One region of the Kocuria arenosa genome, then DNA from elsewhere that is predicted to be linked to it. Evidence: predicted binding sites of a transcription regulator. Region 1 holds the regulator's gene; each other region holds the start of a gene.
What was found. Region 1 encodes LexA, which represses DNA repair genes until DNA is damaged. Its sites were predicted from a motif close to TCGAACANNTGTTCGA; they were not measured.
Positions count from the first base shown of each region.

Region 2: a site for LexA is predicted at 6,486-6,501, ahead of ACFYE3_RS04005 (DNA polymerase III subunit alpha). Genes of this name have one in related genera too.
Region 3: a site for LexA is predicted at 6,464-6,479, ahead of ACFYE3_RS03965 (DUF6504 family protein). Genes of this name have one in related genera too.

Region 1 covers NZ_JBHZTA010000006.1:33,897-43,827, forward strand. The annotation lists gene priA (bifunctional 1-(5-phosphoribosyl)-5-((5-phosphoribosylamino)methylideneamino)imidazole-4-carboxamide isomerase/phosphoribosylanthranilate isomerase PriA) at 1-349, opposite strand, end outside; gene ACFYE3_RS11395 (hypothetical protein) at 392-553, opposite strand; gene hisH (imidazole glycerol phosphate synthase subunit HisH) at 550-1,317, opposite strand; gene hisB (imidazoleglycerol-phosphate dehydratase HisB) at 1,314-1,937, opposite strand; gene ACFYE3_RS11410 (histidinol-phosphate transaminase) at 2,075-3,178, opposite strand; gene ACFYE3_RS11415 (LysM peptidoglycan-binding domain-containing protein) at 3,293-3,721, opposite strand; gene lexA (transcriptional repressor LexA) at 4,066-4,845, shown strand; gene ACFYE3_RS11425 (ATP-dependent DNA helicase) at 4,975-7,053, opposite strand; gene hflX (GTPase HflX) at 7,058-8,686, opposite strand; gene ACFYE3_RS11435 (class I SAM-dependent methyltransferase) at 8,820-9,482, shown strand; gene dapF (diaminopimelate epimerase) at 9,528-9,931, opposite strand, start outside.
Region 2 covers NZ_JBHZTA010000002.1:124,619-134,549, reverse strand. The annotation lists gene thrS (threonine--tRNA ligase) at 1-1,500, opposite strand, end outside; gene ACFYE3_RS04015 (hypothetical protein) at 1,739-1,897, shown strand; gene ACFYE3_RS04010 (DUF2382 domain-containing protein) at 1,970-2,902, opposite strand; gene ACFYE3_RS04005 (DNA polymerase III subunit alpha) at 3,088-6,477, opposite strand; gene ACFYE3_RS04000 (LysR family transcriptional regulator) at 6,965-7,987, shown strand; gene ACFYE3_RS03995 (tartrate dehydrogenase) at 8,163-9,260, shown strand; gene ACFYE3_RS03990 (hypothetical protein) at 9,287-9,862, opposite strand.
Region 3 covers NZ_JBHZTA010000002.1:113,742-123,672, forward strand. The annotation lists gene ACFYE3_RS03925 (aminotransferase class V-fold PLP-dependent enzyme) at 1-1,172, shown strand, start outside; gene sufU (Fe-S cluster assembly sulfur transfer protein SufU) at 1,276-1,740, shown strand; gene ACFYE3_RS03935 (MsnO8 family LLM class oxidoreductase) at 1,909-2,916, shown strand; gene ACFYE3_RS03940 (nucleosidase) at 2,954-3,523, shown strand; gene ACFYE3_RS03945 (lipoate--protein ligase family protein) at 3,568-4,284, shown strand; gene ACFYE3_RS03950 (SOS response-associated peptidase) at 4,323-5,150, shown strand; gene ACFYE3_RS03955 (pyridoxamine 5'-phosphate oxidase family protein) at 5,147-5,566, shown strand; gene ACFYE3_RS03960 (GNAT family N-acetyltransferase) at 5,735-6,238, opposite strand; gene ACFYE3_RS03965 (DUF6504 family protein) at 6,541-6,864, shown strand; gene ACFYE3_RS03970 (fumarylacetoacetate hydrolase family protein) at 6,945-7,784, shown strand; gene ACFYE3_RS03975 (TIGR03885 family FMN-dependent LLM class oxidoreductase) at 7,902-8,870, shown strand; gene ACFYE3_RS03980 (hypothetical protein) at 8,935-9,807, opposite strand.

The DNA.
Region 1 (9,931 bases):
CGGGGTTCTCGAGGGCCGCGGTGCCCAGGTTGATCCGGGCGGGGTCAAGGGACAGCGCCCGCTCCAGCGAGGCGTCGTCGCGGATGCCGCCGGACATCTCGACCTTCAGGTCGAGCTCGGCGGCGACGCGGCGGAGCACGTCGATGTTGTCGCCGCGGCCGAAGGCGGCGTCGAGGTCCACGAGGTGGATCCACTCGGCGCCGGCCTCCTGCCACGCGAGGGCGGCCTCGAGCGGGTCGCCGTAGCCGGTCTCGGAGCCGGCCTCGCCCTGGACCAGGCGCACGGCTTGGCCGTCCGCGACGTCGACGGCGGGCAGCAGCTGGAGGCGGGGGGTCTCGCTCAGGGACATGGGATCTCTCTTCTCGGGGTTCGGGGTCTCGGACGGGAGGGTTCAGCGGCCCTGGAACCAGGCGTACCAGCCGTAGCCGATCAGGCCCGCGGCCGTCAGGGCCAGGAGGACGACGGTCCAGAGCGGCTTGTGCTGCTGGTGGAAGGAGATGGCGCCGCCGGCGACGAACGCCCCGAACACCATGACGACGACGGCGTAGCTCACGCCGCGTCGTCCTGGCTCTCGAGGGTCGGGCGGCCGGCCAGGGCGGCCCCGCCCAGGGGGTCACCGGCCTTCAGGTGGTCGAGGCGTCCGGTGCGCGGCAGGGTGCCGAGCCAGTTGCGCAGCAGCTGAATGCCGGCCTCGGAGGACTTCTCCGGGTGGAACTGCGTGGCGCACAGGGCCCCGTTCTCCACGGCCGCGATGAAGCGTCCGCCGTGGTCGGACCAGGTGACCTGCGGCGGCTGCATCTTCTGGATGCTCTGCGGGAAGTCCCACTCCTGCACCCCGTAGGAGTGCACGAAGTAGAACCGCTGGTCCTCGACGCCCCGGAACAGGACGCTGCCCTCGGGCGGCTCGACCGTGTTCCAGCCCATGTGCGGGACCACGTCGGCCTTCAGCCGTTCGACGACGCCGGGCCACTCGCCCATGCCCTCGGTCTCCCGGCCGTGCTCCACCCCGGAGTCGAAGAGGACCTGCAGGCCCACGCAGATGCCCAGCACGGGGCGGCCGCCGGCCAGGCGGCGGCCGATGAGGCGCAGCCCGTCCACGGAGCGCAGCCCGTCCATCACGGCGGCGAACGCGCCGACGCCGGGGACCACGAGGCCGTCGGCGTCGAGCACCGCCTCGGGGTCGGCGCTGAGCACCACGTCCGCGCCGGCGGCCTCGAGGGCGCGCACGGCCGAGCGCACGTTGCCGGCGCCGTAGTCGAGGACCGTGACGGTGGGCCGGGCGCCGCCGTCGGTCGTGGCGGTGCCGTCGGTGCTCACAGGGCCCCCTTCGTGGACGGGATCCCGCGGACCCGGGGGTCGGGCTCCACGGCCTGGCGGAGGGCGCGGGCCACGGCCTTGAACTGGGCCTCGGCGATGTGGTGGGGGTCCCGGCCCGCCAGCAGCGTGACGTGCAGGCAGATGCCGGCGTGGTGGGCCAGGGACTCGAAGACGTGCTGAACCATGGAGCCGGTGAAGTGCCCGCCGATGAGGTGGTACTGCTGCCCCTCCGGCTCACCGGTGTGGACCACGTAGGGCCGGCCGGAGATGTCGACCACGGCGTTGGCCAGGGCCTCGTCCAGCGGGACGGTGGCCTCGCCGAAGCGGCGGATCCCGGCCTTCTCGCCCAGCGCCTGGCGCAGGGCGTCCCCGAGGACGATCGCGGTGTCCTCGACGGTGTGGTGGACGTCGATGTGGGTGTCCCCGGTCGCCCGGATCCGCATGTCGATCAGGGAGTGCTTCGACAGTGCGGTCAACATGTGGTCGTAGAACGGCACGGAGGTGGCGATGTCGTTCTCGCCGGTGCCGTCGAGGTCGATCTCGACGGACACCGTGGACTCGCTCGTGCGCCGCTCCAGGGCGGCGCGGCGGGGCGCACGGGTGGTGGTCTGGTCGCTCATTCGGTGGGAACTCCTCGCGGGCGCGGCACGGCCGTCGGCGGGCCGCGGGTGGTCCGGTCCGGGACGCGCGGCGGCGCCCCGGGCCCGGTGGTGGTGGTCTGCTTCCATGCTATCCGGGTCGGGGAGACCCCGGCCCCTCAGCCGCCGGAGACGATCCGCTCCATGCTGGTCAGGAAGGCGGTGGTCTCCTCCGCGGTGCCGGCGGTGACCCGCAGGTGTCCGGGGATCCCGACGTCCCGCACGAGCACCCCGTCCGCCAGCAGCGCCTCCCACATGGCTCGGGAGTCCTCCATGCCGCCGAAGAACACGAAGTTCGAGTCCGACTCGGAGGGCTCGAGCCCGAGCCGCTTGAGCTCGTCGACGATCCGGTCGCGCTGCATCTTGATGTCCTCCACGTTGGCCAGCAGCGACGCGGAGTGGCGCAGCGCCGCCAGGGCCGTGGCCTGGGTGACGGCCGAGAGGTGGTACGGCAGCCGGACGAGGCGCACGGCGTCGGCGACCTCGGGCGCCGCCGCGAAGTAGCCCAGGCGGGCGCCGGCGAGCGCGAACGCCTTGCTCATGGTGCGGGAGACGATCAGGCGGGGCCGGCCCTCCAGCAGCGTGAGCGCGGTGGGGGTGCCGCCGTGGGAGAACTCGGCGTACGCCTCGTCGACCACCACGACGGTGCGGAACTCCTCCCCCGCCTCGTACACCGCGGTGACCACGTCCGCGCCCAGCGCCGTGCCCGTCGGGTTGTTGGGCGAGCAGAGGAAGACCACGTCCGGGCAGTGCCGGCGCACCTGTTCGGCCGCGGACTCCGCGGACAGGCCGAAGTCCGCCGCGCGCTCCCCCGCGACGAAGCCGGTGTGCGTCCCGGAGGCCAGCAGCGGGTACATCGAGTAGGTGGGGACGAAGGTGAGCAGGGTGCGGCCGGGCCCGCCGAAGGCCTGCAGGATCTGCTGCAGGATCTCGTTGGAGCCGTTGGCCGCCCAGAGGTTCCCGGGACCCAGCCCGTGGCCGAGGTACGCGGCGAGCTCCTCGCGCAGGGCGGTGAACTCGCGGTCCGGGTACCGGTTGAGGGCCCAGGCCGCCTCGGTGACCTCCTGGACGATCGCCGCGTGCACGTCCGCCGGGACCGGATGGGTGTTCTCGTTGGTGTTGAGCGCCACGGCGACGTCGAGCTGCGGGGCGCCGTACGGCGTCTTGCCGCGCAGGTCGTCGCGGAGCGGGAGGGCGTTGAGTCGGTCCAGGTTCTGCGTCACCCGAACAGTTTAGTGCTCCGCCCGGGTGCGCCGTCCCGGCTTCCTGCTCCGTCCTGCTGCTCCGGTTCACCACTCAGCTGCCCGGTCCGGGACGCCCTGCCCGGGGCGGGCCGTTCAGGCGGCCGGGACCTCGAGGAGCTGGCCGGCCACGAGCACGGAGCTGTCCAGGTCGTTGAGCTCCACGATCTCGTCCATGACGTCCCGGGGGTCCCGCTCCGGGTCGGCGGCCACGGCGAGCTCCCACAGGCTCTGCCCGGGGAACACGGTGGTCTGCTCGGTCCCGGAGCCCAGGACGGGCTCGCTCGTGGCCGTGGCCGTGGCGGGGACGAGGAAGATCACGGCCAGCACGACCAGGGCGGCGGACCCGGCGAGGACGGGCAGCCCCAGGAACACCAGGCGGCCGCGGCGGGTCAGGGTCAGGTGGGTGCGGGAGCCGGAGCGCACGGGGCGGGCGCGCCGGAGCGCGCGGCCGAGGCCCCCGGCGGATCCTGCGGGCTCCTGGCGGCGGGTGACGACGGCGCTGAGGGTGGCACTGGCACTCATGACATGAACTCCTTGACGTTCCCGCACGGAGCGGGCGATCTCGAACACCGGTCCGGTCGACGGCCCCTGCGGGCCTCCATTCGATCGAACATACTTTCGAATACCGATGACCCATGTCTAGCACGTGTCTGCGAAGGCTGTCGACACCGGGTCGTACATATGTTTGAACCCACACGGCGTGTCGCCTAGGCTGAGGACAGGTTCGGGCCTCCGGCCGGCGCGCGCTGCGAACCCCCGGCGCCTTCCGACCGGGACCCATCGAACCACCCGGGTCCGACATCGGAACCGGGACCGCGCAGACCGGCGGCGGCACCAGCAGCCGGACGGGAAAGGACGACGCTCCCATGGCCCAGCCCCCCACCCCCGAGGAGCCCCGCGCCCGGGGTGCCCGCCCCGGGGCGCGCTCGCGCAGCCGCGGGCTCAGCGTGCGCCAGCGCACCATCCTCGAGGCCATCCAACGCTCCATCGCCGAGCACGGCTATCCGCCGTCCATGCGCGAGATCGGGGACCTCGTGGGCCTGGCCTCCCTCTCGAGCGTCACCCACCAGCTCTCCCAGCTGGAGAAGCTGGGCTACCTGCGCCGCGACCCCAAGCGCCCGCGGGCCATGGAAGTGCTCACCCCCCTGCAGCTGCGCGGCACCGCCGGGGCGGAGTCCGCCGAGCCGTCGCCCGAGGTCGCGACGGCGCCGACCGGCCGCACCGCGCGCCCCGCCGCCCACGACGCCGTGGCCGAGCTGTCCACCTCGGCGGACGTGACCATGGTTCCCCTGGTCGGCCACATCGCCGCCGGCGGGCCGATCACGGCCGAGCAGTCCGTCGAGGACGTCCTCGCGCTGCCCCGCCAGCTGGTCGGCCACGGCGAGCTGTTCATGCTGCGCGTCAAGGGCGACTCGATGATCGACGCCGCGATCTGCGACGGCGACTGGGTGGTGGTGCGCCGGCAGAGCGCCGCCGACAACGGCGACATCGTGGCGGCCCTGCTCGACGACGAGGCCACGGTCAAGACCTTCCGGCAGCGGGACGGCCACACCTGGCTGCTCCCGCAGAACACGCGCTACGAGCCGATCCTCGGCGACCACGCCACCGTGATGGGCAAGGTCGTCTCGGTGCTGCGCAGCCTCTGAGCCGCCGCACGCCCCGGTGCCCGGGCGCTCCGCCGACGGCGGGGGGCCCGGGTGCCGTCCGGATCGGGTGCCGTCCGGATCCGGTGCCGTCCGGATCCGGGACGGGCCCCGGGCGGCGGCCGTGCGCGCTCAGCCCACGGAGAGCCGCTGCAGCGCCCCGAGCACCACCGCGCGGTCCGTGGTGGTCCACAGCGGCGGCAGGGACCCGCGCAGGAACCCGCCGTAGCGGGCGGTCGCGATCCGGGAGTCCAGGATCGCCACGACGCCCCGGTCCCCGCCCGCGCGGATGAGCCGTCCGGCTCCCTGGGCGAGACGGACCGCCGCGTGCGTCGCGGAGACGGACATGAACCCGTTGCCGCCGGCCCGCTCCGCGGCGCGGCTGCGGGCGCTGGCCAGCGGGTCGTCCGGGCGCGGGAAGGGGATCCGGTCGATCATCACGAGCCGGCACGAGGCCCCCGGGACGTCGACGCCCTGCCACAGGCTCATCGTGCCGAACAGGCTCGTGGTCGGGTCGTCGGTGAACTCCTGCACGAGTCCCGCGAGCGAGGACTCCCCCTGGCACAGGATCGGCAGGTCGGTGCGCTCGCGCAGCGCCTCGGCCGCCTCCTCCGCGGCCCGGCGGGAGGAGAAGAGCCCCAGGGCCCCGCCCTTGGAGGCCTCCAGCAGGGCCAGCATCTCGTCGAGCTGGGCCTCCGTGAGCCGGCGGCCGGGCTTCTCCAGGTGCTTGGCGAGGTAGAGGATGCCCTGCTTCGGGTAGTCGAACGGGCTGCCGACGTCCACGCCCTCCCAGCGCGGGGCGCCCTCGCCCCGCAGGCCGAGGGCGCCGGCGGCGGAGTCGAAGGACGAGCCGACGGACAGGGTGGCCGAGGTGAGGACCACGGTGCGCCCGTCGAAGAGCCCCTCCCGCAGGGTGCCGGCCACGCTGAGCGGCGCCACGTGCAGGGTCGCCGGGTCGGTGTCCTCCGCGGCCACGTAGCCGCGGCCGGGCTCCCAGCCGCCCTGCCGGGAGATCCACAGCACCTCGCGGTGCTCCTCGGCGGCGAGGATCCGCTCGGCCAGCTCGAGGACGTCGCTCACCCGGGAGCGGGCCATCTGCCGGCCGGCGTCCCCGTCCTTCTCCCCCGGACCGGCCTTGGACTCGGTCATGACGGTGCGGGCGGCGTCCCGGATCTGGGCCACGGCCGCCGTCTGGGCGTCCCCGAGGCCGCGGTGCAGCAGCTCCGCGGGAGCGCCCATCAGGGCGGCCTCGAGATGGCCGGCCCCGGCGGTGAGGGAGTCGGGGCTGGCGGAGGTGTGCTTGCGCGCGGACGCGGCGGCCGAGCGGACCATGGCCGCGGAGAGCTGGCCGGTGACGGCGCCCGTCACCCGGTCCTGGAGCTCGTGGGCCTCGTCGATAACCACGACGTCGTGCTCGGGCAGCACGGTGATGCCCTCGAACGCGTTGATCGCGAGCAGGGCGTGGTTGGTGATGACGATGTCGGCCTCGCCGGCCCGCTGCTTGGCGAGCTCCGCGAAGCAGTCCTCGAACAGGGGGCAGCTGCGGCCCAGGCACTCCTTGGCCGTGACCGACACCTGGCGCCAGGCGCGGTCGCTGACGCCCGGGAGCACCTCGTCCCGGTCGCCCGTCCCGGTGTCGCGGGCCCACTCCCGCAGGCGCTGGACCTCCTGGCCCAGCCGCCCGGGGTGCTCGGCGGCCTCCGGCTGCGGGGCGCCCGGGTGCGGGGCCGCGTCGGGCAGCGCGAAGAGCGCGCCGGGGTCGTCGTCGGACGGGTAGCCGCCCTCGATCTTGTGCAGGCACGCGTAGTTGCTGCGGCCCTTGAGCAGGGCCACGTCCACGTCGCGCTCGAGCTCGTCCTCGAGGGCGGCCAGCAGGCGCGGCACGTCCCGGCCCACGATCTGGGACTGCAGCGCCAGGGTCGCGGTGGCCACGACCACCGGCTTGTCCGCGCGCTGGGCGTGCTCGACGAGCGGGGCCAGGTACGCGAGGGACTTGCCGGTGCCGGTCCCCGCCTGGACCAGCAGGTGCCGGCCCCGGTCCAGGGCCTCGGCGACCTTGGCGGTCATCAGCCGCTGGCCGTCCCGGACCTGTCCGCCCATCGCCGTCACGGCGGTGTCCAGCAGGGCCAGGGCGTCCTTGGCTCCCGGCAGGGTCTCCGGGCGCACGCCCGAGACATCGTGCCCGGACTCGTCCACGAGGGCGGTGGCCACGCGCTCAGGCGCTCTCGGCGCCGAAGCCGGGAGCGTGCTCGGGGGCGAACTCCGCGAGCTCGGCCGCGAGGTCCTCGCGGACCTTCACGAGCAGGTGGGTGCCCTCGGCCAGGTGCTCGGTGCGCAGGATCTCCGCGTCCCAGTCGTGCAGCCGGCTGACCACGTCGCCGCGCTGGTACGGCACCACCAGGTCCAGCACCGTCTCGGGTCGCGGGATGGACTCGCTGATCCGCCGGCGGAGCTCCTCGATGCCCTCCCCCGTGCGGGCCGAGACCACCACGACGTTGCGCTCGCGCTGCTTGATCCGCTCGACCACGAACGGGTCGGCGGCGTCCACCTTGTTCAGGGCGATGATCTCGGGGATGTTCTGGGCGTCGATGTCCGTGAAGACCTGGCGCACCGCGCGGATCTGGCCCTCCGGGTCCGGGTGGGAGGCGTCCACCACGTGCAGGATGAGGTCGGAGTCGGCGACCTCCTCCAGGGTGGAGCGGAACGCCTCGACGAGCTGCGTGGGCAGCGACCGGACGAAGCCGACCGTGTCCGAGAGCGTGTAGCCGATGCCGTCCGGCGTCTGCGTGCGGCGGACCGTGGGGTCCAGGGTGGCGAACAGGGCGTTCTCCACGAGCACCCCGGCGTCCGTGAGCCGGTTCAGCAGCGAGGACTTGCCCGCGTTGGTGTAGCCGGCGATCGCCACGGACGGCACGGAGTGGCGGCGGCGGTTGAGCCGCTTGGTCTCGCGCGCCGGCTTCATGGCGGCGATCTCGCGCCGCAGCTTGGCCATGCGGGTGCGGATGCGGCGGCGGTCCAGCTCGATCTTGGTCTCACCGGGGCCGCGGGAGCCGATGCCCTCACCGGCGGCGGCGCGACCGCCGGCCTGGCGGGACAGGGACTCGCCCCAGCCGCGCAGGCGCGGGAGCAGGTACTCGAGCTGGGCGAGCTCGACCTGGGCCTTGCCCTCCTTCGACTTGGCGTGCTGGGCGAAGATGTCGAGGATCAGGCCCGTGCGGTCGATGACCTTGACCTTCACGACGTCCTCCAGCCCGCGCCGCTGGGAGGGGGCGAGCTCGGAGTCGACGACGACGGTGTCCGCGCCGGTCGCGGCGACGATGTCCTTCAGCTCCTTGGCCTTGCCCGAGCCCAGGTACGTGGCCGGGTCCGGCTTGGTCCGGCGCTGGACGATGCCGTCGAGCACCTCGGATCCCGCGGTCTCGGCGAGCGCGGCGAGTTCGCGCAGGGAGTTCTCGGCCTCCGCGAGCGTGCCCTCCGTCCACAGCCCGGCCAGCACCACGCGCTCCAGGCGCAGCTGGCGGTACTCGAGCTCGGTGACGTCCTCGAGCTCGGTGGACAGGCCGACGACGCGGCGCAGGGCGCGGCGCTCCTCGAGGTCCTGCTGGTCGCCGTCGTGGACGGTGTGCCCGTCCTCCGGGGCGGCGAGCTCGCGGGCCCGGCCGGAGAACCGGCCCGGCGTGGTGGAGTCGTCCGCGGGGACGGTGTCCTGCCCGGCGGCCTCCTCCCGGGCGCGGGCCCGGGACAGCACGCGCTCGACGACGTCCTCCAGGTCCTGCCGGCTCAGGCCGTTCTCGGGCCCCGCGGCGGCGCGGGGCTCGGCAGGGGTTTCACGGGGGTGGGTCATGGTTCCTTTCGGACGGGACGCTGATCAGTGCATTCTAGTGGCGGAGCCGGACATCCCGGTGGTCGGGCCGGTCGTCCCGGCCGGGATGACGCCGGTCTCCGGTGCGTGGGCGGTGTCGGTAGCATGGGGCGCTATGGCACCGCGTCCCGACTTCCCCGATCCCGTGGCCGGCCCGGCGACCCCGAACCCGGGGACCGAGCACTACTTCTCCGAGGACCCCTCGACACCCGAGGTGCGGCGGTCCGTGGCCGTGACCCTGCGGGGGCGGGAGGTCGTGCTGCAGACCTCCAACGGGGTGTTCAGCCCGCGAGGCCTCGACAAGGGAACGTCCGTGCTGCTGGAAAATGTTCCCGAGCCCGCCGGTGCGGAGCTCCTGGACCTCGGCTGCGGCTGGGGTCCGATCGCCCTGAGCCTGGCCGGGGCCGCCCCGCAGGCCCGGGTCACGGCCGTGGACGTCAACGAGCGCTCGCTGGGGCTCACCCGGGACAATGCCGCGGCCCTGGGCCTGGCCAATGTGGAGGCGCTGCTCCCGGAGCAGGTGCCCGCCGGGCGGCGGTTCGACACCATCTGGTCCAATCCGCCCATCCGGATCGGCAAGCAGCAGCTGCACGAGCTGCTCCTCCGGTGGCTGCCGCGGCTGGCCGACGGCGGCACGGCGTGGCTGGTGGTGCAGAAGAACCTCGGCGCGGACTCGCTGCAGAAGTGGCTGGGCACCGCGCTGGGCGGCGGCTTCCGGGTGTCCCGGCACAAGACCGACAAGGGGTTCCGGGTCCTGCTCGTCGCACGGCGGGACTGAGCGGCCCGGCCTGGGCGGCCTTGACCGGCCGGCCGGGACCGGGCCTCAGACGAAGGTGCCGTCGGCCACCAGCACGGCCGGTCCGGCGAGCACCACGTGCTCGGCGCCGTCGGGCGCCGGGACGAACGTCACGGACACGATCCCGCCGGGCACCTGCACGAGCCACTGGTCGGGCGCCGTGGCACCGCCCCAGAAGCGGGTCGCGGCGGCCGCGGCGCACGCGCCGGTCCCGCAGGACTGGGTCTCGCCCACGCCGCGCTCGTGCACGCGCATCCGCACCCGGCCCACGCCGTCGTCGTCGCCGTCGGCGGGGACCACGAACTCCACGTTGGTCCCGTCCGCGGGCTCCGGGCGCACGGCGGGAGCGGTGTGCAGCCCCAGCTGGTCGAGCTTCTCCCCCTCGGCGAGCGCCACGACGGTGTGCGGATTGCCCATGCCGATCGACAGCG
Region 2 (9,931 bases), on a different contig from region 1:
CGGGACCAGGTCCAGGCCGGACTCGGCCGCGACCTCGGCGAGGGTGTTCGTGGCCTCCTCCCAGAGCTCGTCCGAGCCCACGAACTTCTCCGGGTCCTTGGTGGAGAGCTCGAGGTAGAAGTCGTCCAGGCCGTAGTCCTTGAGCAGGTCGAGCACGAAGGTGAGCGTGGTGGTCAGCTCCGCCTTCATCTGGTCCCGGGTGCAGTAGATGTGGGCGTCGTCCTGGGTCATGCCCCGCACCCGGGTCAGACCGTGGACCACGCCGGACTTCTCGTACCGGTAGACCTGCCCGAACTCGAACAGGCGCAGCGGCAGCTCGCGGTAGGAGCGGCCCCGGGACCGGAAGATCAGGTTGTGCATCGGGCAGTTCATGGGCTTCAGGTAGTAGTCCTGGCCCTGCTTGGTCAGCTCCCCGGTCTGCGGGTCCCGCTCCTCGTCCACGTGCATCGCGGGGAACATGCCCTCGCGGTACCAGTCGAGGTGGCCGGAGACCTCGTAGAGGTGGCCCTTGGTGATGTGCGGGGTGTAGACGAACTCGTAGCCGGCCTCCGTGTGCCGCTCCCGGGAGTAGTCCTCCATGGTCTTGCGGATGATCCCGCCCCTGGGGTGGAACACCGGCAGGCCGGAGCCGAGCTCGTCGGGGAAGGAGAACAGGTCCATCTCCGAGCCGAGCCGGCGGTGGTCGCGCCGCTCCGCCTCGGCGAGACGGTTCTTGTACGCCGTGAGGTCCTCCTTGGAGGGCCACGCGGTGCCGTAGATGCGCTGCAGCTGCTTGTTCTTCTCGGAGCCGCGCCAGTAGGCGGCGGCCGAGCGCATGAGGGCGTAGCCGTTGCCGATGAGCTTGGTGTCCGGCAGGTGCGGGCCACGGCAGAGGTCCTTCCAGACCGTCTCCCCGGTCTTGCGGTCCACGTTGTCGTAGATCGTCAGCTCGCCGGCGGCGACCTCCACGGAGGCGCCCTCCGCGGCGGCGTCCACGTTCGCGCCGGAGCCGGGGCCCTGGGACAGGCCGATGAGTTCGAGCTTGTACGGCTCGTCGGCCATCTCGGCCCGGGCCTCCTCCTCGCTCACCGCACGGCGGCGGAAGGACTGGGTGGAGTTCACGATCCGCTGCATCCGCTTCTCGATGGCCTTGAGGTCCTCGGGCGTGAACGCCTGCTCGACGTCGAAGTCGAAGTAGAAGCCGTCGGTGATGTAGGGGCCGATGCCGAGCTTCGCGTCCTCGTGCAGCTGCTGCACGGCCTGGGCCATGACGTGGGCGGCGGAGTGGCGCAGCACCTCCAGGCCCTCGGGCTCGGAGACCAGGACCCGCTCCACGGCGTCCCCGTCGGCCAGCTCGGTGGCGAGGTCCCTGAGCACGCCGTTGACCCGGGCCACCACCACGGCCCGGTCCTCGCGGTACAGGTCCGCGGCGGACGTCCCGGTCCCCACCGTGCGCTGCTCGCCGTCGACGGTAAGCGTGAGGGGGGCGGACTCGGGCTGGTGCTCGGGCACGGTGGTCATGGGGAAGGTGCTCCTCGGGTTCGGCGACGGCACGCACCGGTACGGGGGGCGCGTGGCAGCGGCACCGCCGGGCGGCGCGCACTGCATCGATGGTACCTGTCGGCCGGTGCGGGCAGCGGCGGTGAGATGTTGACCGGTGGAGGTGAGCCCCCCATGCCCGCAGACGTTCCCGGACCGCCCGCGCCGGGAGGGGAGGGGTCCTCCTCTCCCCTCCCCTGTCCACCTCGACCCGCTTCCTGTGCACGGACGTGGGGGCACTGGGCCCGATGCTCATGGGGACCTGGTCCCCGCGCTCGGCTACCGGGACATGTACGTGGCGGCCGCGGCGGTGGTGGCGCTGGGCCTGGTCCACTACGCGGCCGTGCCCGGGGCGCGGGCCCGGCGGGGAAGGGCGTGAACCGCGCCCGGCACGACGACGGGGCCCCCGTCACCAGGCGGTGACGGGGGCCCCGGAACAGATCGGGCGCGATCAGATGCGGTCGCGGCGATCGTTGTCGGTGAGGCCGGTGCCGCGCTCGGCGTCGGTCTCGACCTCGACCTGCTCCTTGCGGACCTCGGCGTCGACGCGCTCGGTGTCGCGGACGGTCTCCTTCTCGAGGCCGACCTTCTCGACGCCCACGGTCTCCTTGGCGACGACGGGGCGCTCCTCGTGGAGGGTCACCTCGACGTCCTCCTCGCCGATGGTGCCGGAGGTGGCCTCGGTGCCGCTCAGCGGGGTGCGCTCGACACGGACCTCTTCGCGCTCGAGGGGCACGTCCACGGACTCGTTCTCCGTGACCACGTACTTGCGCAGACGGGCGCGGCCGGTCTCGCGCTGCTCCTTGCCGACGTGCAGCCGCTCCTCGTGGCGGACCACGCCGTTGTCGGCACGGTCGGTGAGGTCACGGTCGCGGTCGACACCGGTGCGGTCGCGGTCGACGTCGGCGATCCCGGCCGTGCTGTTGCGGTCGGCGTACCCGTCGTTCTCGGAGTAGCCGGTGGTGCCGGTCGCCGGGACGGCGTTGCGGTCGGTGTCCGCGGCGTAGCGGTCGTCGCGGTCGGCGAGACCCGCGGTACCGGAGGTGCGGTCGCGGTCGTCGGCGCCGTTGCCGGAGTAGTTCATCTTGTAGTAGCGGTAGATCTCCTCCTCCTCGGCCGGGGAGAGGTGCTGGTCCGCGTCCACGTTCGGGGCGTCCTTGATGACGTCCTTGGTGTAGGGGAGGACGAGGCGGTCGCCGTCCTGCTGAGCGCCGTCGGCGGGGACGAAGCTCTCCTTGGTGCCGAACAGACCGGTGTTGACGGTCACGAAGGTGACCTCTTCGGTGTTGTCGTCCAGGAAGACCTGCTCGATCTTGCCGATCTTGTTGCCGTCCGACCCATAGGCGGTGGCGGACAGCAGTGCGTTCACGTCGTACGTAGCCATGAGAACTCCTTCTCTATTCTGCGAGGCAACGGGCTCCCCTGGACGGGGGGCTCGCCGCGGACGATCTCCGTCCGGGGAGGCGGGGTGCAGCTCGTCCGCTGTTATTAGTAACCATACTGGCAATCAGTTCGCTGGCCAATGGCTTCACTGAGAGTGAAACCCCTGGAACCGAGCGGTTCTCCGGCTCATCCTGACCCGGTTTCCCGGAGGCGCAGCGGGGTCGCGGCGCGCACGGCCGCCGGGGTTGCCGGGTCGGCGAGGTCCCAGGCCTGCTCTGCACTGAGGCTGATCCCGCGGGGCCCGGTGCGCCGCGTCCGCCCCCGCACCAGCAGCATCCGAGTGCCGAACAGGTGCTGTCCCGAGCGGGACTGGGCGTCGGAGAAGAAGGCGCAGTCCACCGTGCCCGTGCCGTCGTCGAGACTGACGAAGACCACCCGCCGGCCGCTGCGCATGGGAGGGGTCATGGTCGAGACCCGCACCCCCGCCACGAGCACCTCGGACCGGCTGCGCAGCTCCAGCAGCCGCTCCGCGGGCGTGACCCCGAGCTCACGGAGCAGGGGCGCCCAGCTCTCCAGCAGGTGCGCCGAGACGTCCACCGCGAGCAGGTCCAGCTCGGTGCGGACCTTCTCCGCCAGGGTGGGCTCGGGGCGCTCCGCGGGCAGCGCCCGCAGCTCGAGGTCGCCGAGCGGGAGGGACAGCTGCCCCTCGACCTCCCCGGCCGGCCGGCCGGGCCGGCCGCTGTCCGCCCGGGCCCGCAGGGCGTGCACGAGGTCGGCCCGGGAGGCGGCGCCGCCGGAGCGGCGCAGCAGGCCGTCGAAGGCACCGACGGCGGCGAGCCGCTCGAGGGTGCGCCGGGCGGGACGGGCCCGCTGCCGCAGGTCGGCGAGCGAGGCGTAGGGCTGCCCGGCCACGATCCGGCGGACCTCGGCCTGCGAGACCCCGTGGATCCCGGCGAGGGCCAGGCGCACGCCCAGGCGGGCGGGGTCGTCGTCGAGCCGCTCCACCCGGTAGTGCTCGTCGGAGCGGTTGACGTCCACGGGCAGGACGGGGATGCCCATCCGCCGGGCCTCCCCCACGAGCAGTCGCTTGGGGTACATCCCGGGATCGTGCTCCCACAGCCCTGCGAGGAACGCCTCCGGGTGGTGGGCCTTCAGCCACGCGGACTGGTAGGTGGGCACCGCGAATGCCGCACCGTGGGCCTTGCAGAAGCCGAACGAGCCGAACGCCGCCAGGATCTCCCAGACCCGGTCCACGACGTCCAGGGGGAAGTGCCGCGCGCGGGCCCGCTCGCGGAAGAACTCCTCCACCTCGAGCTGACGCTCGGAGCCCAGCCGGCGGCGCAGCTCGTCGGCCCGGGCGAGACCGCACCCGGTGAAGGTGTCGAGGATCCGCAGGACCTGTTCGTGGAAGACGGTCACGCCATGGGTCTCGGCAAGGATCGGGTCGAGGGCCGGGTGGATCGAGACGGGCGCGGACCAGCCGTGACGGTGCTCCAGGTAGGGCCGGACCATGTCCGAGTGCATGGGCCCGGGACGGAACAGGGAGATGTCCACGATGAGGTCCCGGACGCTCGTGGGCGCCATCTTGCCGATGAGCTCGCGCTGGCCCGGGGACTCGATCTGGAAGCAGCCCAGGGTGTGGGTCGAGCGGATGAGCTCGAACGTCCTCCCGTCGTCCACGGGGATCGCCTCGAGGTCCAGGCGGGGCCGGCCCGGGTGGATGCGGGCCACCTCGTCCACGGCGTGGGCCAGCGCCGACTGCATCCGCACGCCGAGGATGTCGAGCTTGAGCATGCCCATCGGATCCATGTCGTGCTTGTCGAACTGGCTCATGGGCATCCCCGTCCCGCTGGACTGCACCGGGGTGCGGTCCAGAAGGCTCAGGTCCCCCAGGATCACCCCGCACGGGTGCATGGAGATGTGCCGGGGCAGCCGGTCCAGGCGCTCGGTGAGGTCCACGAGGAGGTCGAGCTGCTTCTCCTGGGCCACCTGCTCGGCGAAGTCCCGCAGCTCCGGCTGGCGGGCGATGGTCTCCCGCAGCGCCGAGGCCGGCAGGTGCCACAGCTGCTTGGCGGCACCGTCCACGGTCTCGGGGTCGATGCCGAGCGCCAGCCCGGCGTCCCGGACGGCACCGCGGGCCCGGTAGGCGTTCTGCATGCTCATGAGGCTCACCCGCTCGGGGCCGAAGCGCTCGAAGATCCGCCGGTAGACGCGGTGGCGCTCGGCCGACTCGACGTCGATGTCGATGTCCGGGAGGGTCGAGCGGTCGTTGGAGAGGAAGCGCTCGAAGAGCAGCTCGTGCTCGAGCGGGTCCACCTGGGAGACGTCGAGCAGATAGTTGACGAGCGAGGACACCCCCGAGCCGCGGGCGGCGTGGCGGACCCCCAGCTCTCCGATCATCGTGGAGACCTCGGCCACGGTGAGGAAGTAGGAGGCGAAGCCGAGGTCCTCGATCACCCCGAGCTCCCGCTCCAGCCGGTCCCGCACGGCCCGTGTCGCGCGGCGGCCCGGGTAGCGGCGCCCCAGCCCCGTCTCGCACCGGGCCCGCAGCTCCGCCGGCGCCGGCCGCTCCAGGCCCAGCACGGAGGCCTCGGGCACCACCGGCCGCCCCCAGCCGCAGTCGGCGACCGGGTCCAGCCGGCACCGGTCGGCCACCCGCTGGGTGCCCGCCAGCAGGGCCGCGGCCCCGGCGGCGCCGAGGTCCGCGGCCCGGGCGATCTCCGCGGCGAGCGCGCGCATCTGCCGGGCCGACTTGAGCCAGCCCTGACCGTTGGGCTGCAGCGGCTCCGGTGCCGCCGCCCGCCGGGACGCCCCGGCCCGTCCGGCGCCTCCTCCTCTGCGGCCGGGCGCGTGCCCGGCGCGCGCGCCGAGGGTCTCGAGCGGGGTGAGGGCGCGGGCGGCGTCGAGGACGTCGGCGGTGGCGGCCTCGGCGGGGGTGGCGTAGCGCACCGCGTTGGTCAGCACGGGGGTCAGCCCCGCCTCGAGGGCGGCGCGCAGCATCCGGGCCGCGTGGGACGTGCTGCACGCCGTGCCGGGGGCCGCCAGGTGCGAGACCACCTCCACGGCGAGCGCCGGCGCGGGGAGCAGGGCCCGCCACCGGGTCAGGGCGGCGCGTCCGGTGCGGTAGCGGCGGGCCGCGAGCTCCTGCCCGACGTCGGACGCGGGCCCGAGCAGCACGGTCAGGACCGGCTTCCCGTGCCGGGGCGAGCGCGCGGAGGCCGCGATCTCGGCGGCGGTCGCCCCCGGCGGGCCCTCCGTGGCGTGGGCGGTGGAGACGAGCCGGCACAGGGCGGCGTAGCCCGCGCCGGCGGTGCCGCCGGCCGCCAGGACCACCACGCGGCCGAGGGCGCGCTCGCGGCCGGGGTCCAGCAGGGCGAGGTCGACCCCCAGGACCGGGTCGATGCCGTGCTCCCGGCACGCGCCCAGGTGCTTGATCGCCCCGTAGAGCCCGTCCCGGTCGGTGCAGGCGAGCACGTCCGCGCCGTCCGCCGCGGCGGCGGCCGCCAGGGCGGCGGGCCGGCTGACCCCGAAGTGGGCGCTGAAGGCGGTGGCGACGTGCAGGTGCGGAAAGCTCACGCCCCCATTCGAATGCCTGTTCGAATATTAAGTCAATTGCAAACCGCCGGGCTCGCCAGAACTTCGGGATCCTACGGTGTCCTTCGCAGCGCGCTCAGGCCGGTGCCGCCGATCTCCCGCCGCCACGGCCGGGTCCGGTGAGGGTGGCGGCGGCCTGAGCGGGTGCCGTCGTCCCGGGGAGGCCGAGCGCGAGGACGAGGGAGGGTGTCCTGACTCTCATGTCTCCGCTCCGTCCCGTCCGGCGTCGGGCACGGGGGGCGCCTCCGTCGGCGCACGACCGCGTGCCACCGGAAAGGCCCTCGCGCCGAGATCCCCTCCGTCCCCTGGGCACGGGGACACCTCCAAAACAGGCCGTCGCCAGGCCCGTGCGGGACACGATTCGACCACGGTCCGCAGGAGCACCTCGCACGGGGAACACCCTCCTTCCGAGACGGGGAGTTCCCGCGCTTCTGTGGCATGTTGTTTCCTGCACCCACAGACAGGATCGATGAGATCTGCACTCCCGGGGCGGGCGGTCGCCGCGCGGACGGGGTCCCACAGCAGGACGGGCGTCCGGCCCGCACGCCCCGCCGTCCGGACGCAGGAGGAGACGACGATGGACGTCCGGCAGCTGACGTGTTTCCTGGCCGTGGTGGACCACGGCGGCTTCACCCGCGCCGCGGAGCAGTTGATCATCGCCCAGCCCTCGCTGTCGCAGACGATCAAGGGCCTGGAGCGGGAGCTGGGGGTGCCGCTGTTCCACCGGATCGGCCGGCGGGTGGTGCTCAGCGCGGCAGGCCAGGAACTGGTGGGCCCGGCCCGGGTGGTGGTCCGGGACCTGGAGGCCGCCCGGGCCGCCGTCGACGAGCTGCGCGGAGTGCGCAGCGGGCGCCTGGACGTGGTGGCCATGCCCTCGCCGGGGATCGAGCCGCTCACCGCGATGATCGCCGCCTACACCCGGGGCCACCCGGCCGTGACGGTCAGCGTGGAGGCGGCGTTCACCCCCGAGGAGGTGGCCGCCGCGGTGCGCACCGGCAGCGCGGAGATCGGGGTCCTGGGCTCGGAGCGGCCCTTCCGCGCCGCCGAGGTCGAGGTGCGGCACCTGGAGCAGCAGCCGCTGGTGCTGATCGTGAACCCGCGGGCGGACACCTTCGGCGACGACGACACCATCGGCCGGCAGGACCTGGCCGGGCACCGGGTGGTCGTCTCCCAGCGGGGATCGCTGATGCGCCGGCTGGTCGACGACGCCCTGGCCGGCGGGGTGCGGCTCGAGATCACCGCCGAGGTCGCCCACCGCACCTCGGTGCTGCCGCTGGTGCTGGCCGGGGTCGGCCACGCGGTGATGCCCTCGTCCTGGGCCCCGCTGGCGCGCGCCGCCGGGCTGCGCGTGCTGGGCATCGAACCGGTCAGCGTGCTGCACGTGGCCGTGCTCAGCCGCCCGGCCCACCTCACCCCGGCGGCCCGGGCGTTCCTGGCGGTCGCCGACGAGCACGCGAGCCGGCACCCCGACGACCACCCCCGGGCGCCGTAGAGGGCACCTCCGGGCGTGCCGCGGAGCACGCCGTGGAGCGGACCATAGGGGGTTCCTATCTGTGGGATGAGAATCCGGTCTTGGACCTGCCCGAAGCCGGAACGTTCTACTGGTACCTGACACCGCGCTGCACTGCGGACAACAGGCAAGAGCACCCGAGAAGGAGAGCACCCCCATGGCCGAGCCCCAGGTCTTCAGCATCGCCTCGATCCCCGCCGACGGCGTCGGCAAGGAGGTCGTCGCCGCCGGGCGCACGGTCCTGGACGCGGTGGCCGCCCAGTCCGGCGGGGCGTTCTCCTTCGACTGGACCGAGTTCCCCTGGGGCTCCGCGTACTACGCTCGGCACGGGGTGATGATGGATCCCGACGGCCTGGAGACGCTCAAGAACTTCGACGCGATCTACTTCGGGGCCGTGGGCTGGGAGAACGTCCCCGACCACGTCAGCCTGTGGGGGCTGCGGCTGAACATCACCCAGAACTTCGACCAGTGGGCCAACATCCGCCCCGTGCGCTTCCTCCCCGGGGTGCAGTCCCCGCTGCGCAAGTCCGACGACACCGAGCTGGACTGGATCGTGGTCCGGGAGAACAGCGAGGGCGAGTACGCCGGGCTCGGCGGGCGCAACCTCGCCGGCCGCGGCCCCGGCAACGAGGTCGCCGTCCAGTCCTCGCTGTTCACCGAGAAGGGCTGCGAGCGCATCATCCGCTTCGCCTTCGACCTGGCCCGGACCCGCACGGTGCAGAAGGTCTCCAGCGTGACGAAGTCCAACGCCCAGCAGTACGGCATGGTGCTGTGGGACGAGGTCTTCGCCCGCGTCGCGGCCGACTACCCCGATGTGCAGACGGAGTCGGTGCTGGTGGACGCGATGAGCGCGAAGTTCGTCCTGCACCCCGAGGAGCTCTCCGTGGTGGTGGCCTCCAACCTCAACGCCGACATCCTCTCCGACCTCGGCTCCGCCCTCGCCGGCAGCCTCGGCCTGGCGGCGAGTGCGAACCTCAACCCGGAGCGGCGGTTCCCGTCCATGTTCGAGCCCGTCCACGGCACCGCCCCGGACATCGCCGGGCAGGGCATCGCCAACCCGATCGGGGCGATCGCCAGCACGGCCCTGATGCTCGACCACTTCGGCCTCCACGATCAAGCCCGACGGTTGGAGGCCGCCATCGAGGCCACCACCGCCGCCGGTCACCTCACCCGCGACATCGGCGGCACCGCCGACACCGACCAGGTCACCCAGGCGATCATCGAGGCCCTGGCCACCTCACTGACCCCGGTCTGAAACCCCGCCCGTCCCGGACGCGACGGTCACCGGCACGTGGCGCAGATCGCCCGTTCGATCAGGGAGGCGCTGCGGCGGTCGACCTCGTCCTCCACGAGCCGACCGGGAGCATCGGGGTACCACCCGAGGTCGTCCCGCACGTCGGCGGCGACCTCGGACCCTCCCCTGCTGGGGGCGACCCGGAAGGTGGCCTGCAGGGGCAGCGCCCGCCACCCGAACTCGGAGGCCGTCCCGCGGCGGCGGAAGGTGACGTCCGAGCCCACCGACACCTCCACGCAGCACTCCTCGGAGCGGACCGCCGGGCCGAGGTCCTCGAATGCCGTGCGGATCCGCTCGAGGGCCTCCTCCGGAGGGATCGGGCACGTCCACGCACGGGTCGTGGTGATGCGCGGCCGGTTCGGGGACCGGTGCGCCAGCCAGGGGACGACGACCCGCTGTCCGAGCACCAGCGCGACGACGACGAGCGCCGCCGCTCCGAGCGCGAGCTGAGCCACGGAGACCACGCCCCGGAGGAGGAGCTGGACCCCGACGAGGACGACGACCGCCGATCCGGCCGGCCCGGCCAGCCGGTCCCATCCCATGGCGGAGCGTCTGGCAGACACACGACCTCCTCTGCTGGCCCGGACCACGGTGCACCGCGGCCCTCCTCCGTCGCTGTCATTCTTGCCCTC
Region 3 (9,931 bases), on a different contig from region 1:
CGCAGAAGCCCCTGGCGGTGCTGGACGCCGAGCGGGAGTTCTACCTGCACCGCAACGCCGCGGTCCACCGCGGGGCCCACGCCCTGGCCGTGGAGGCCACCGACGCCTACGAGGAGGCCCGCCGGGTCGTGGCCGGTTTCGTGGGGGCCACCGAGCGGGAGCTGGTGTGGACCTCCAACGCCACCGAGGCGCTCAACCTGATCACCTACTCCTTCTCCAACGCCTCCGCCGGGCGCGGGGCGGAGGCGGCCGCCCGCTTCCGCCTGGGCCCCGGCGACGAGATCGTCACCACCGAGCTCGAGCACCACGCCAACCTCATCCCGTGGCAGGAGCTGGCCGCCCGCACCGGGGCCACCCTGCGCTGGATCCCCGTCGACGGCGACGGCGCCCTCGATCTCGGGGCCGCCGCCGAGGTCATCGGCGAGCGCACCCGGGTGGTGGCCTTCAGCCACGTCTCCAATGTCACCGGCGCCATCACCGACGTCGCCGCCCTCGTCGGGCTGGCCGGGCGGGTGGGGGCGCTGAGCGTGCTGGACGCCTGCCAGTCGGTGCCGCACCTGCCCGTGGACCTGCCCGCCCTGGGGGTGGACTTCGCGGTGTTCTCCGGGCACAAGATGCTCGGGCCCACCGGGATCGGGGCGCTGTGGGGCCGCGCCGAGCTGCTGGACGCGATGCCGCCGTTCCTCACCGGCGGGTCCATGATCACGAAGGTCACGATGGAGTCCGCCCGGTACCTGCCGGCCCCGACCCGGTTCGAGGCCGGCACCCAGCGGATCGCCCAGGCCGTGGCGCTGGCCGCGGCCGTGGAGTATCTGCAGGGCATCGGGATGGAGCGGGTCGCCGCCCACGAGCACGAGCTGGGGCAGCGGCTCGCGGCCGGGCTCGCCGAACTGGAGGGGATCCGGTTGATCGGCCCGCCCCCGGGCGCGGAGCGGGTGGGGCTGGCGGCCGTGGACGTGGCGGGCGTGCACGCCCACGACGTCGGCCAGGTCCTCGACGTCGCGGGGGTGGCCGTGCGGGTGGGCCACCACTGCGCCCAGCCGCTGCACCGGGCGCTGGGGCTGACGGCCAGCACCCGGGCGAGTGCCTACCTGTACAACACCACCGAGGACGTCGACAGGTTCCTCACCGAGCTCGCCGGGGTCCGCACCTACTTCCGCGTGACCGGCTGAGCCCCGTGAGCACCGCACCGGAGCCACCGGAGCCACTGATGTCCCAGGGGTCGTGGACGCCACAGGCCCCGTTGAACCCGTTCAACCCACCGAGGAGGACTGCATGAGCGCGCTGGACGGGATGTACCAGGAGGTCATCCTCGACCACGCCAGGCGCCGGACCGGGGAGGGCCTGGTCGCCCCGGCGCCCGGGCACGGGACCGGGGAGTCGCACCAGTACAACCCCACGTGCGGCGACGAGATCACGGTGCGGGTCGAGCTCGCGGCCGGTCCCGAGGGCGCGGAGCCGGTGGTGTCCCGGCTCAGCTGGGAGGGCGAGGGCTGCTCGATCTCCATGGCCGCGGCCTCCGTGCTGGCCGAGACCGCCCCCGGGATGACGCGGGACGAGCTGGGCGAGCTGATCGACGCCTTCCGGGACCTGCTGCGGTCGCGGGGCACCGTGGTCCCCGACGAGGAGGTCCTCGGCGACGCCGCCGCCTTCGCCGGGGTGTCCCGGTTCGTGGCCCGCGTCAAGTGCGCGATGCTCGGCTGGGTCGCCGCCGAGGAGGCCCTCGACCGCGCCGGCTGAGCGGCTCCCGGTGCCGCCGGTCTGCACACACCAGGACGTCCTTGTCCCGCCCGGGGCGGGGTGGGACACCGACCGCCCCCGGCGTTGAGGAGGCGGTCATGAAGCAGCTCGAGGACCTGGTGGCCCGCATCCCGGAATGCTTCCGCCGCCGCCCGGGTTGTGCGCACCATGGCCCTCTCCGACGTTCCGCTCTCCCTCCTCGATCGCGCCAGCTCCCGGGACGGCTCCACGGAGGCAGAGGACCTCGCCCGCGTCCTGGAGCGGGCCGAGCGCGCGGAGGAGCTGGGCTACCACCGGTTCTGGGTGGCCGAGCACCACGCGGTGCCCGGGATCGCCGGGTCCGCGCCGGCGGTGCTGATGGCCGCCCTGGCCGCCCGGACCCACCGCCTCAGGATCGGCTCCGGCGGGATCATGCTCCCCAACCACCAGCCCCTCGTGGTCGCCGAGCAGGCCGCCACCCTCGAGGCCCTGCATCCCGGGCGGATCGATCTCGGCGTGGGCCGGTCCCTCGGCTTCACCGCCGCGGTCCGGGACGCGCTGCGCACCGGCAAGGAGGCCGCGGACCGCTTCGGGGACGACCTCGCGGAGCTGCTCGCCCACCTCTCGGGCACGGCCCCCGTGACCGCCCGGCCCCGCAACCACGCCGCGACACCGGTGTTCGTCCTGGCGACCGGGGCCGGGGTGGAGACCGCAGCCCGGGCGGGACTCGCCGTGGTGCTCGGCGGCCCGGCGCTCACCCGCGAGGGCCCCGGCGGCGGCGCCGCGGTGCTCGATCGGTACCGAGCGCGGTTCCGCCCGTCGTCGTGGTGGCCGCACCCCTACGTGGTGGTCTCGGCGAACGTCGCGGTGGCGCGGACCCGTGCGGCCGCCCGCGATCTGCTGCTGCCCGAGGCCCGCGCCCTCGCCGCGTCCCGCACCCGGGGCGAGTTCCCGCCCCTGACGCCCGCGCGGTCCGCGGAGCCGGACGGGCTCACAGCCCGGGAGCGGGCCCTCGTGGAGGAGACCCTCACGTCCTCCGTCCACGGCACGGCCCCGGAGGTCCGGGACCAGCTGGAACGACTGCTCGCGCGGACCGGGGCGGACGAGCTGCTCGTGACGGGCGGCGCGCACGACCTCGACGCCCAGGCGGAGTCCGACCGGCGGCTCGCCGCGCTGTTCACCGACCGCCCGCGCTGAGTGCCCGGCTGCCGGAGCGGGCGGCTAGAGTGACGGGGTGCCACAGCTGCTCGTTCTCGCCGCCCACCCCCTGGAGACCAAGTACTTCCCGGAGGACATCGACCTGGTCCTGACCGGCGTCGGGATGTCGGCCGCGGCGGTGCGCACCACCGAGGCGGTCCTGACCCGCTGCCCGGACCCCTCGCGCCGGGCCGAGCTGACGGTGCTCAACATCGGCAGCGCCGGCGCCCTGAGGCACGGCCTGACCGGGGTGCTCGAGCCCTCCCGGATCATCAACCGGGACGTGGACGAGGAGCTGCTGCGCGCGGCCGGGATCCCCGTGGACAACGTCATCGAGCTCGGCGGCGACGGGCCCGTGCTCGCCACCGGGGACTCCTTCGTGGCCGGCGGACCCGCCCGGGACGCCCTGGCCGCCCGGGCGGACCTCGTGGACATGGAGGGCTGGGCGATCGCGGTGGCCTGCCGGCACCTGGGCGTGCCGCTGCGGATGGTCAAGCACGTCTCCGACGCCGCCGACGAGGAGGCGGTCGCGTGGGCCGAGAAGGTGGAGCTCAGCGCCCTGGCCCTGGGCCGGTGGTTCCGCGGCAGCGGGATCGCCCGGTCGTGACCCGCCGCCGCACCGTCCGGATCCACCACTAGACTGGGACCAGCATGAAACTTCTCCGCCAGCGCGAGTCCCTGAGCGCCCAGCAGGACTACGAGAGCGCCATGACCCTCCTCGCCGACGTGCGGCGCAGCGGGCCCGTCCTGCGCCTCTACGAACCGGCCCCCACGGTCGCCTTCGGCCGCCGGGACGAGCTGCGCCCCGGCTTCGCCGACGCCGCCCGGGCCGCCCGCGAGAGCGGGTTCGAGCCCCTGGTCCGCAAGGTGGGCGGCCGTGCCGCGGCCTACCACGGCGGGTGCCTGATCATCGACCACCTCGAGGCCGCCGAGGACCCCACCTCGGGCATCCAGGACCGTTACCGCCTCTTCGGCGACATGATCGTGGCCGCCCTGGAGGAGCTCGAGGTCGAGGCCGACGTCGGCGAGATCCCGGGCGAGTACTGCGCCGGCGAGCACAGCGTGCACGGGACGCACCCGGCGTCGTCCCCGACCCCGGGCGAGAAGGTGAAGCTGGCCGGGACCGCCCAGCGGGTGGTCGCGGGCGCCTGGTACTTCAGCACCGTGCTGGTGATCGAGCAGTCCGAGCCCATCCGCTCGGTGCTCACCGACGTCTACGCCGCCCTCGACCTGGACTGGGACCCCGCCACCGCGGGGGCCGTCGACGACCTGCGCCCGGGCACCACCGTGGCCGACGTCGAGCGCGGGATCCGCAAGGTGTACGGCATGTACTCCCAGTACCTGGGGTACGGGCCGCTCACCGACTGAGTCCCGGCCGCGGGCCGGGCAGACCGAGGAGGCAGCAGATGTGCGGACGCTATGTCATCGCCCGGGCCGTGGGCGACCTCGTGGCCGAGACCGGGGCCGTCCCGGACGAGAGCCTCGGCGAGGCCGACTCCGAGCGGCTGCGGGCCAACTGGAACACCGCGCCCACCACCGACGTGCCGATCGTCCTCGAGCGCCTGACGGGCCAGGACGACGACGGGGAGCTGGTCCGCGAGCTGCACGTCGCCCGCTGGGGACTGGTCCCGGGCTGGGCCAAGGACCCGGCGATCGGGTCGAAGATGTTCAACGCCCGGTCGGAGACCGTCCTCGAGAAGCCGTCCTTCCGCAAGGCGGTCCGCGCCCGCCGGTGCGCGGTCCCGGCCAACGGCTACTACGAGTGGAAGAAGGAGCCCGGCGCAGGCAAGGGCGGGCGCAAGCAGCCCTACTACGTCCACCCGGCCGACCCGGAGGAGACCATCTGGTTCGCCGGGATCTACGAGTGGTGGCGGGTGCCCGAGGGCACCGAGCTGCACTCCGCGGCCCTGCAGCCCGGCAAGGACGGCGGCGGGAGCACCTGGCTGCTGTCCTGCTCCATCCTCACCACCGACTCCCCGGAGCCCTCCGACGAGCACCCCGTGCTCACGGAGCTGCACGGTCTGCACGACCGGATGCCGATCCCGCTGGCGCCCGAGCACGTGGGGGACTGGCTGCGCCCGGGGGAGGAGGACGCCCCGCAGCTCGTGGACCTGGTCCGGGCCGAGGCGCACCGGACGGCCGCCCGCTGGGTGCTCGACCCGGTGGACCCGGCGGTCGGCAGCGTGCGCAACAACTCCCCGGAGCTCGTGGTGCCGCAGCGGAGCCTGTTCTGAGTCCCCGGGAGCCCGTCGACCGGGTCACCGACTTCGTCCGCGCCCACGGCGGCGGGGTCGTGGCGACCAGCAGCGGCACCGGCTGCCCCGAGTCCGCGTGGATCAACCTCGCGGCCCTCGGGGACGGGCGGCTGGTCTTCGGCACGAACGAGCGCAGCCGCAAGTACGCCAACCTCCTCGCGGACCCCCGGGTCTCCCTGGTGGTGGTCTCCGGGACGGGCCAGGAGTTCCAGCTCGAGGGCGAGGCCGCCGTGCTCGAGGGGCCGGCCGCGCGGGACGCCGGTGAGGTGCTGGAGTCCCGGCACCCGGGTGCCACGGGCAAGACCAGCACCCGGCTCGTGGCGGTGCGCTGCCGCTGGGCGCGGTTCGTCGACATCGCCGTCGAGCCCCCCGTCCGGGAGGAGTTCACGCTCTGACCCGGCCACGGGGGACGCCGTGGGAAAGGCCCGGGACCCGTACCGCGGGTCCCGGGCCTTCCCTGTGGCCTTCTCTGTGGCCTTTTCCTGGCCTGCTGCCGGGCCTTCTTCGTGCCGTTCGTTCCGGCGTCCCCTCCGGCGTCCCCCGGTCCGGAGCGTTCGCCGGGCTCAGACGTAGTCCGTCTCGGGGACCCAGCGGTTGAAGTCGAGCGTCAGGTAGAGCGCGAGCGCCGCCGCGTTGTCCTCGTCGATCCGCAGGCTGACCTGGTCGTAGCCGTTGTCGTAGAGGGTGCTCATGGCGCAGCGCACGAGCTGCTCGGCCAGGCCCTGGCGACGGCGGGAGGCCGCCGTGAACAGCTCGAAGATGTAGGGGACGTCGGGGAGGTCCTCGCCGGTCCGCCGTGACAGCACGAGCGCAGCAGCCACCACCGTCCCGTCGTCGTCGACCACCACCGGCGAGGCGTCGGGGAGGAAGGGCCCGTACTCCCCGTCGAAGACGCCCCGGATCACCTGGCGGGCCTCCTCCAGGCTGGAGACCCCGCCCTGCTCGTAGGAGGAGTAGTAGAGCTGGGCGAGGCTCTCGGCGTCCTCCGGGCCGGCCGGACGCAGGTTCACCGCGGGTGTTTTGGTGTTCGCCGCGGTGTGGGCGATCAGCGTGATGGTTCCGGTCATGGGAGGCCTCCGTGAGGTCGACGCCGGCTGCTCCGGCGGGGCGGACGAGGGACAGGGGACGTCCGGGCGGGCCGCGCAGGGCAGGCCCTCCGTGCATTCAGCGTATCCATTTCGCTGGGCTTGTCCATGCTTCCCCTCTCGTGGTCGCAAAAGTGAACGCACTGGCCGGTGCGACAGTTTCAGGGGAACACCTGTTCCGCTCCGGTGTCCTCGGGGGTTAGCGTGTCGTACAGATGTTCTAGCTTCCAGGAGACAGGGCGCACCGCGGGACGGGCGCCGGGCCGAGGGAGAGAGGAGCCGTCGTGGGTTTCCTGACGGAGAGCGTCGACGTGGACTGCGACACGGACGGGGTGCCGGTAGGGGTGCGCTGGCGCGGGCGGAACTACCTGGTGGCCCAGGACCCGGTGCGCTGGTACGAACGCCGCGCCTGGTGGTCCGAGGACGCGCGGCTGCCCAAGGACCGCGGGATCGGGGCGGTGGACCAGCAGATGTGGCGGGTCCAGGTCCAGCTGAACACCCGCTCCGAGCTGCTGACCCTCGAACTCGTCCACACCCTCGACACCGGGCGCTGGCGGCTGCTCGCGGCCACGAGCGCCTCGGGCATCCGGGTGGTGCGCTGTGCGTAGGTCTGCCGCTGTGCGCGGGCCCGCCGCGGGTGCATAGGATCGGAGGCGGAGACCGCACCGCAGAACGTGAGGAAGCACCCGTGAGACTCGGCACCGTGCGACGCGACGGCACCACCCAGGCCTTCCGGCAGGAGGGCCGGCGGACCGTCTACCTCCCCGTGCCCGACGTCGGGGCCCTCCTCGCCGGGGGCGACCTGCGGCTGCCGGGGGAGCCGGGCCCCGCGCCGGCCCCGGAGGACCTGGCGACCCCCGTCCTGCGCCCGGGCAAGATCCTGTGCGCCGGGCTGAACTTCTACGACCACGCCGAGGAGGTCGGCCAGGAGATCCCGCAGCACCCCACGATCTTCGCGAAGTACGCCACCGCGCTCATCGGCCCCACCGACCCCATCGCCATGCCGGAGGAGTCGGAGAAGATCGACTGGGAGGCCGAGCTCACCGTGGTGATCGGCTCGCCCCTGCGCCACGCCACCCCCGACCAGGCGCGGGCCGCGATCGCCGGGTACACCATCATGAACGACATCTCGGTGCGGGACTGGCAGGGCCGGACCTCCGAGTGGTTCCAGGGCAAGAACTTCGACCGCACCACCCCGGTGGGTCCCGTGGTGGTGACCCCCGACGAGATCGACCCCGGGACGGGGCTGGCGATCCGCTGCACCGTGGACGGCGTGCGGCACCAGGACTCGGGCACCGACCGGATGATCTTCTCCGCCGTGGAGCTGGTCGAGTACCTCAGCCGGTTCCTGACCCTCGAGCCCGGGGACCTCGTGGCCTGCGGCACTCCCGCCGGCGTGGGCCTGGCCCAGAAGCCCCGCCGGATCTGGTTGCGCGACGGCCAGGAGGTCGTCACCGAGATCGAGGGCATCGGCGAGCTGCGCAACGTCTGCACCCCCGCCGAGGACCTCCGGGCGGCGGCCGGCTGACCCGGTCCGCGGCACCCGTCCCCACCCGTTCCGGCCGGCCCGGTCCGCGGCACCCGTACCCTCGGTCCTGCTGTCCTGTTCCCACTGTCCTGTTCCCGCCCTCGACCGGAGGACCCCATGGCGACGATCGGCTTCCACGCCTCCCACGAGCAGATCCCTCCCGAGCAGCTGCTGCGCGACGTCGGGCACGCCCAGCAGGCCGGCTTCGGCGCCGCCATGTGCTCGGACCACCTCGAGCCGTGGTCACCGCACCAGGGCCACTCAGGGTTCGCCCTGTCCTGGCTGGGCGCCGCCCTGGCCACCACGGACCTGCCGTTCGGATTCGTGCACGCCCCGGGCCGGCGCTACCACCCCGTGGTCACCGCCCAGTCCACGGCCACCCTCGCCCGCATGTTCCCCGGCCGGATCTGGACCGCCCTGGGCAGCGGGCAGAAGCTCAACGAGCGGGCCGTCACCCCCGAGTGGCTGGCCAAGGAGCAGCGGCAGCGGTTCCTCGAGGGCAGCTTCGACGTCGTCCGCCGGCTGCACGCGGGCGAGGAGGTGTCCTGCCGCGAGCCGTTCCACGCCGACCGCGCCCGGATCTGGGACCCGCCGGAGACCCCGCCCGCCCTGCTCGTCGCCGCGCTCACCCCGACGACGGTCCGCCGCTTCGCCCCCGTGGCCGACGGCTTCATCACCGTCCAGCAGCCCCTGGAGGACCTGCGCCGGATGCTCGACACCTGGCGCGAGGCCGGCGGCACCGGCCGGGCCGCGCTGCAGGTGCACCTGAGCTGGGCGCCCTCCCCGGAGCAGGCCCGCGCGATCGCCCTCGACCAGTGGCGCACCAACGTCTTCGACCCCGTGACCATGGCCGAGCTCGCCTCGCCCCAGGACTATCAGCGCAAGGCGATCCAGGAGGACGTGGGGGACGAGCAGATCGCCGGGGCGGTCAACGTCTCCGCCGACCTCGGCCGGCACACCCAGTGGCTGCACGAGTACGCCGAGCTCGGCTTCGACGAGATCTACCTGCACCACGTGGGGCAGGAGCAGCGCCCCTTCCTCGACGCCTTCGGGGAGACGGTGCTGCCCCAGCTGGCGCAGGCCTGACCCGGCGCTGCCGGGACCGTCGCCCCGGGGCCGCTGACAGGGCGGACCCGGGGCGGCGCGCGCGTCAGGCCCGGCGGCGCTGCAGCCTGTGCATCCGCAGGGCGGTGGCGGTGGGGACCGCGATCCCGGCCGCCAGCAGGGCGGCCACGAGCGCGGCCCCGGGGTGCGGCTCCCGGTCCGGGATCGCGGCGGTCTGGATGTTCAGGCCCGGGTTCACCGCCACGGACGCGGCCGGCGCCGGTGCGGCCGGCTCCGGCGCAGTGATCACCACGGGGTCGACCGTCACGGGATCGACCGTCACGGGATCGAGCGTCACCGGGGCGGCCGGCGCGGGGGCCACCGGTGCCGGTGCGGAGGGATTCCCGACCGGTGCGGTGACCGGGGCCCCTCCACCGGCGCCTTCGCACGCGGTGAGGAACTGCTTGAACAGGACGAGGAGCTGCTCCGAGGAGGCCTCGTCCAGGGCCAGGGCGCTCAGCTGCGCGTCGAGGGCGTCCGTCGCGTCGTAGAGGACCTGCTCGGCGGCCAGGATGTCCGGGGTGTCCAGGGCGAGCTCCAGGGCCGCCTCCAGTTCGACGAGCCGGGCCTCGGCCGCGGCGACGGCCTCCGGGTCGCCGGCCGTCTCGGCGGCGTCCAGGTCCTCCAGGGCGGTCTCCAGCTGCACGTACAGATCCCCGGCGGCGGCGTCGAGCAGCGCGAAGTACTGCTCCTCGGCCACGACCACGTCCTCTGCCGCCCGCTCCAGCTGCGTCACGGAGCCCGCGGTGATCCCGGCGGCGACCAGGGCCGCGTTGAACTGGCCCGACGCCTGAAGGCACGCGGCGTCGCCAGGTGCGGCGACAGCTGCGGGGGCGCCCAGCACCAGCCCGCCCAGCAGGAGCGCGGCCGAGGAACCGGCGGCCACCCAGCCCTTCACAGCCGTGGTCATCGTGGTCATCTCTGTGTCTCCTGCTCTCCCCGGGCTCCGGGACCGTCCCGAGGGCCACCAGCGCGCGGCCGGCCCTGTTGCCGGGCCGCCGTCGGGCGGGGAAGCGAGAGGTGTCGTACCGCTGACCGTCCGG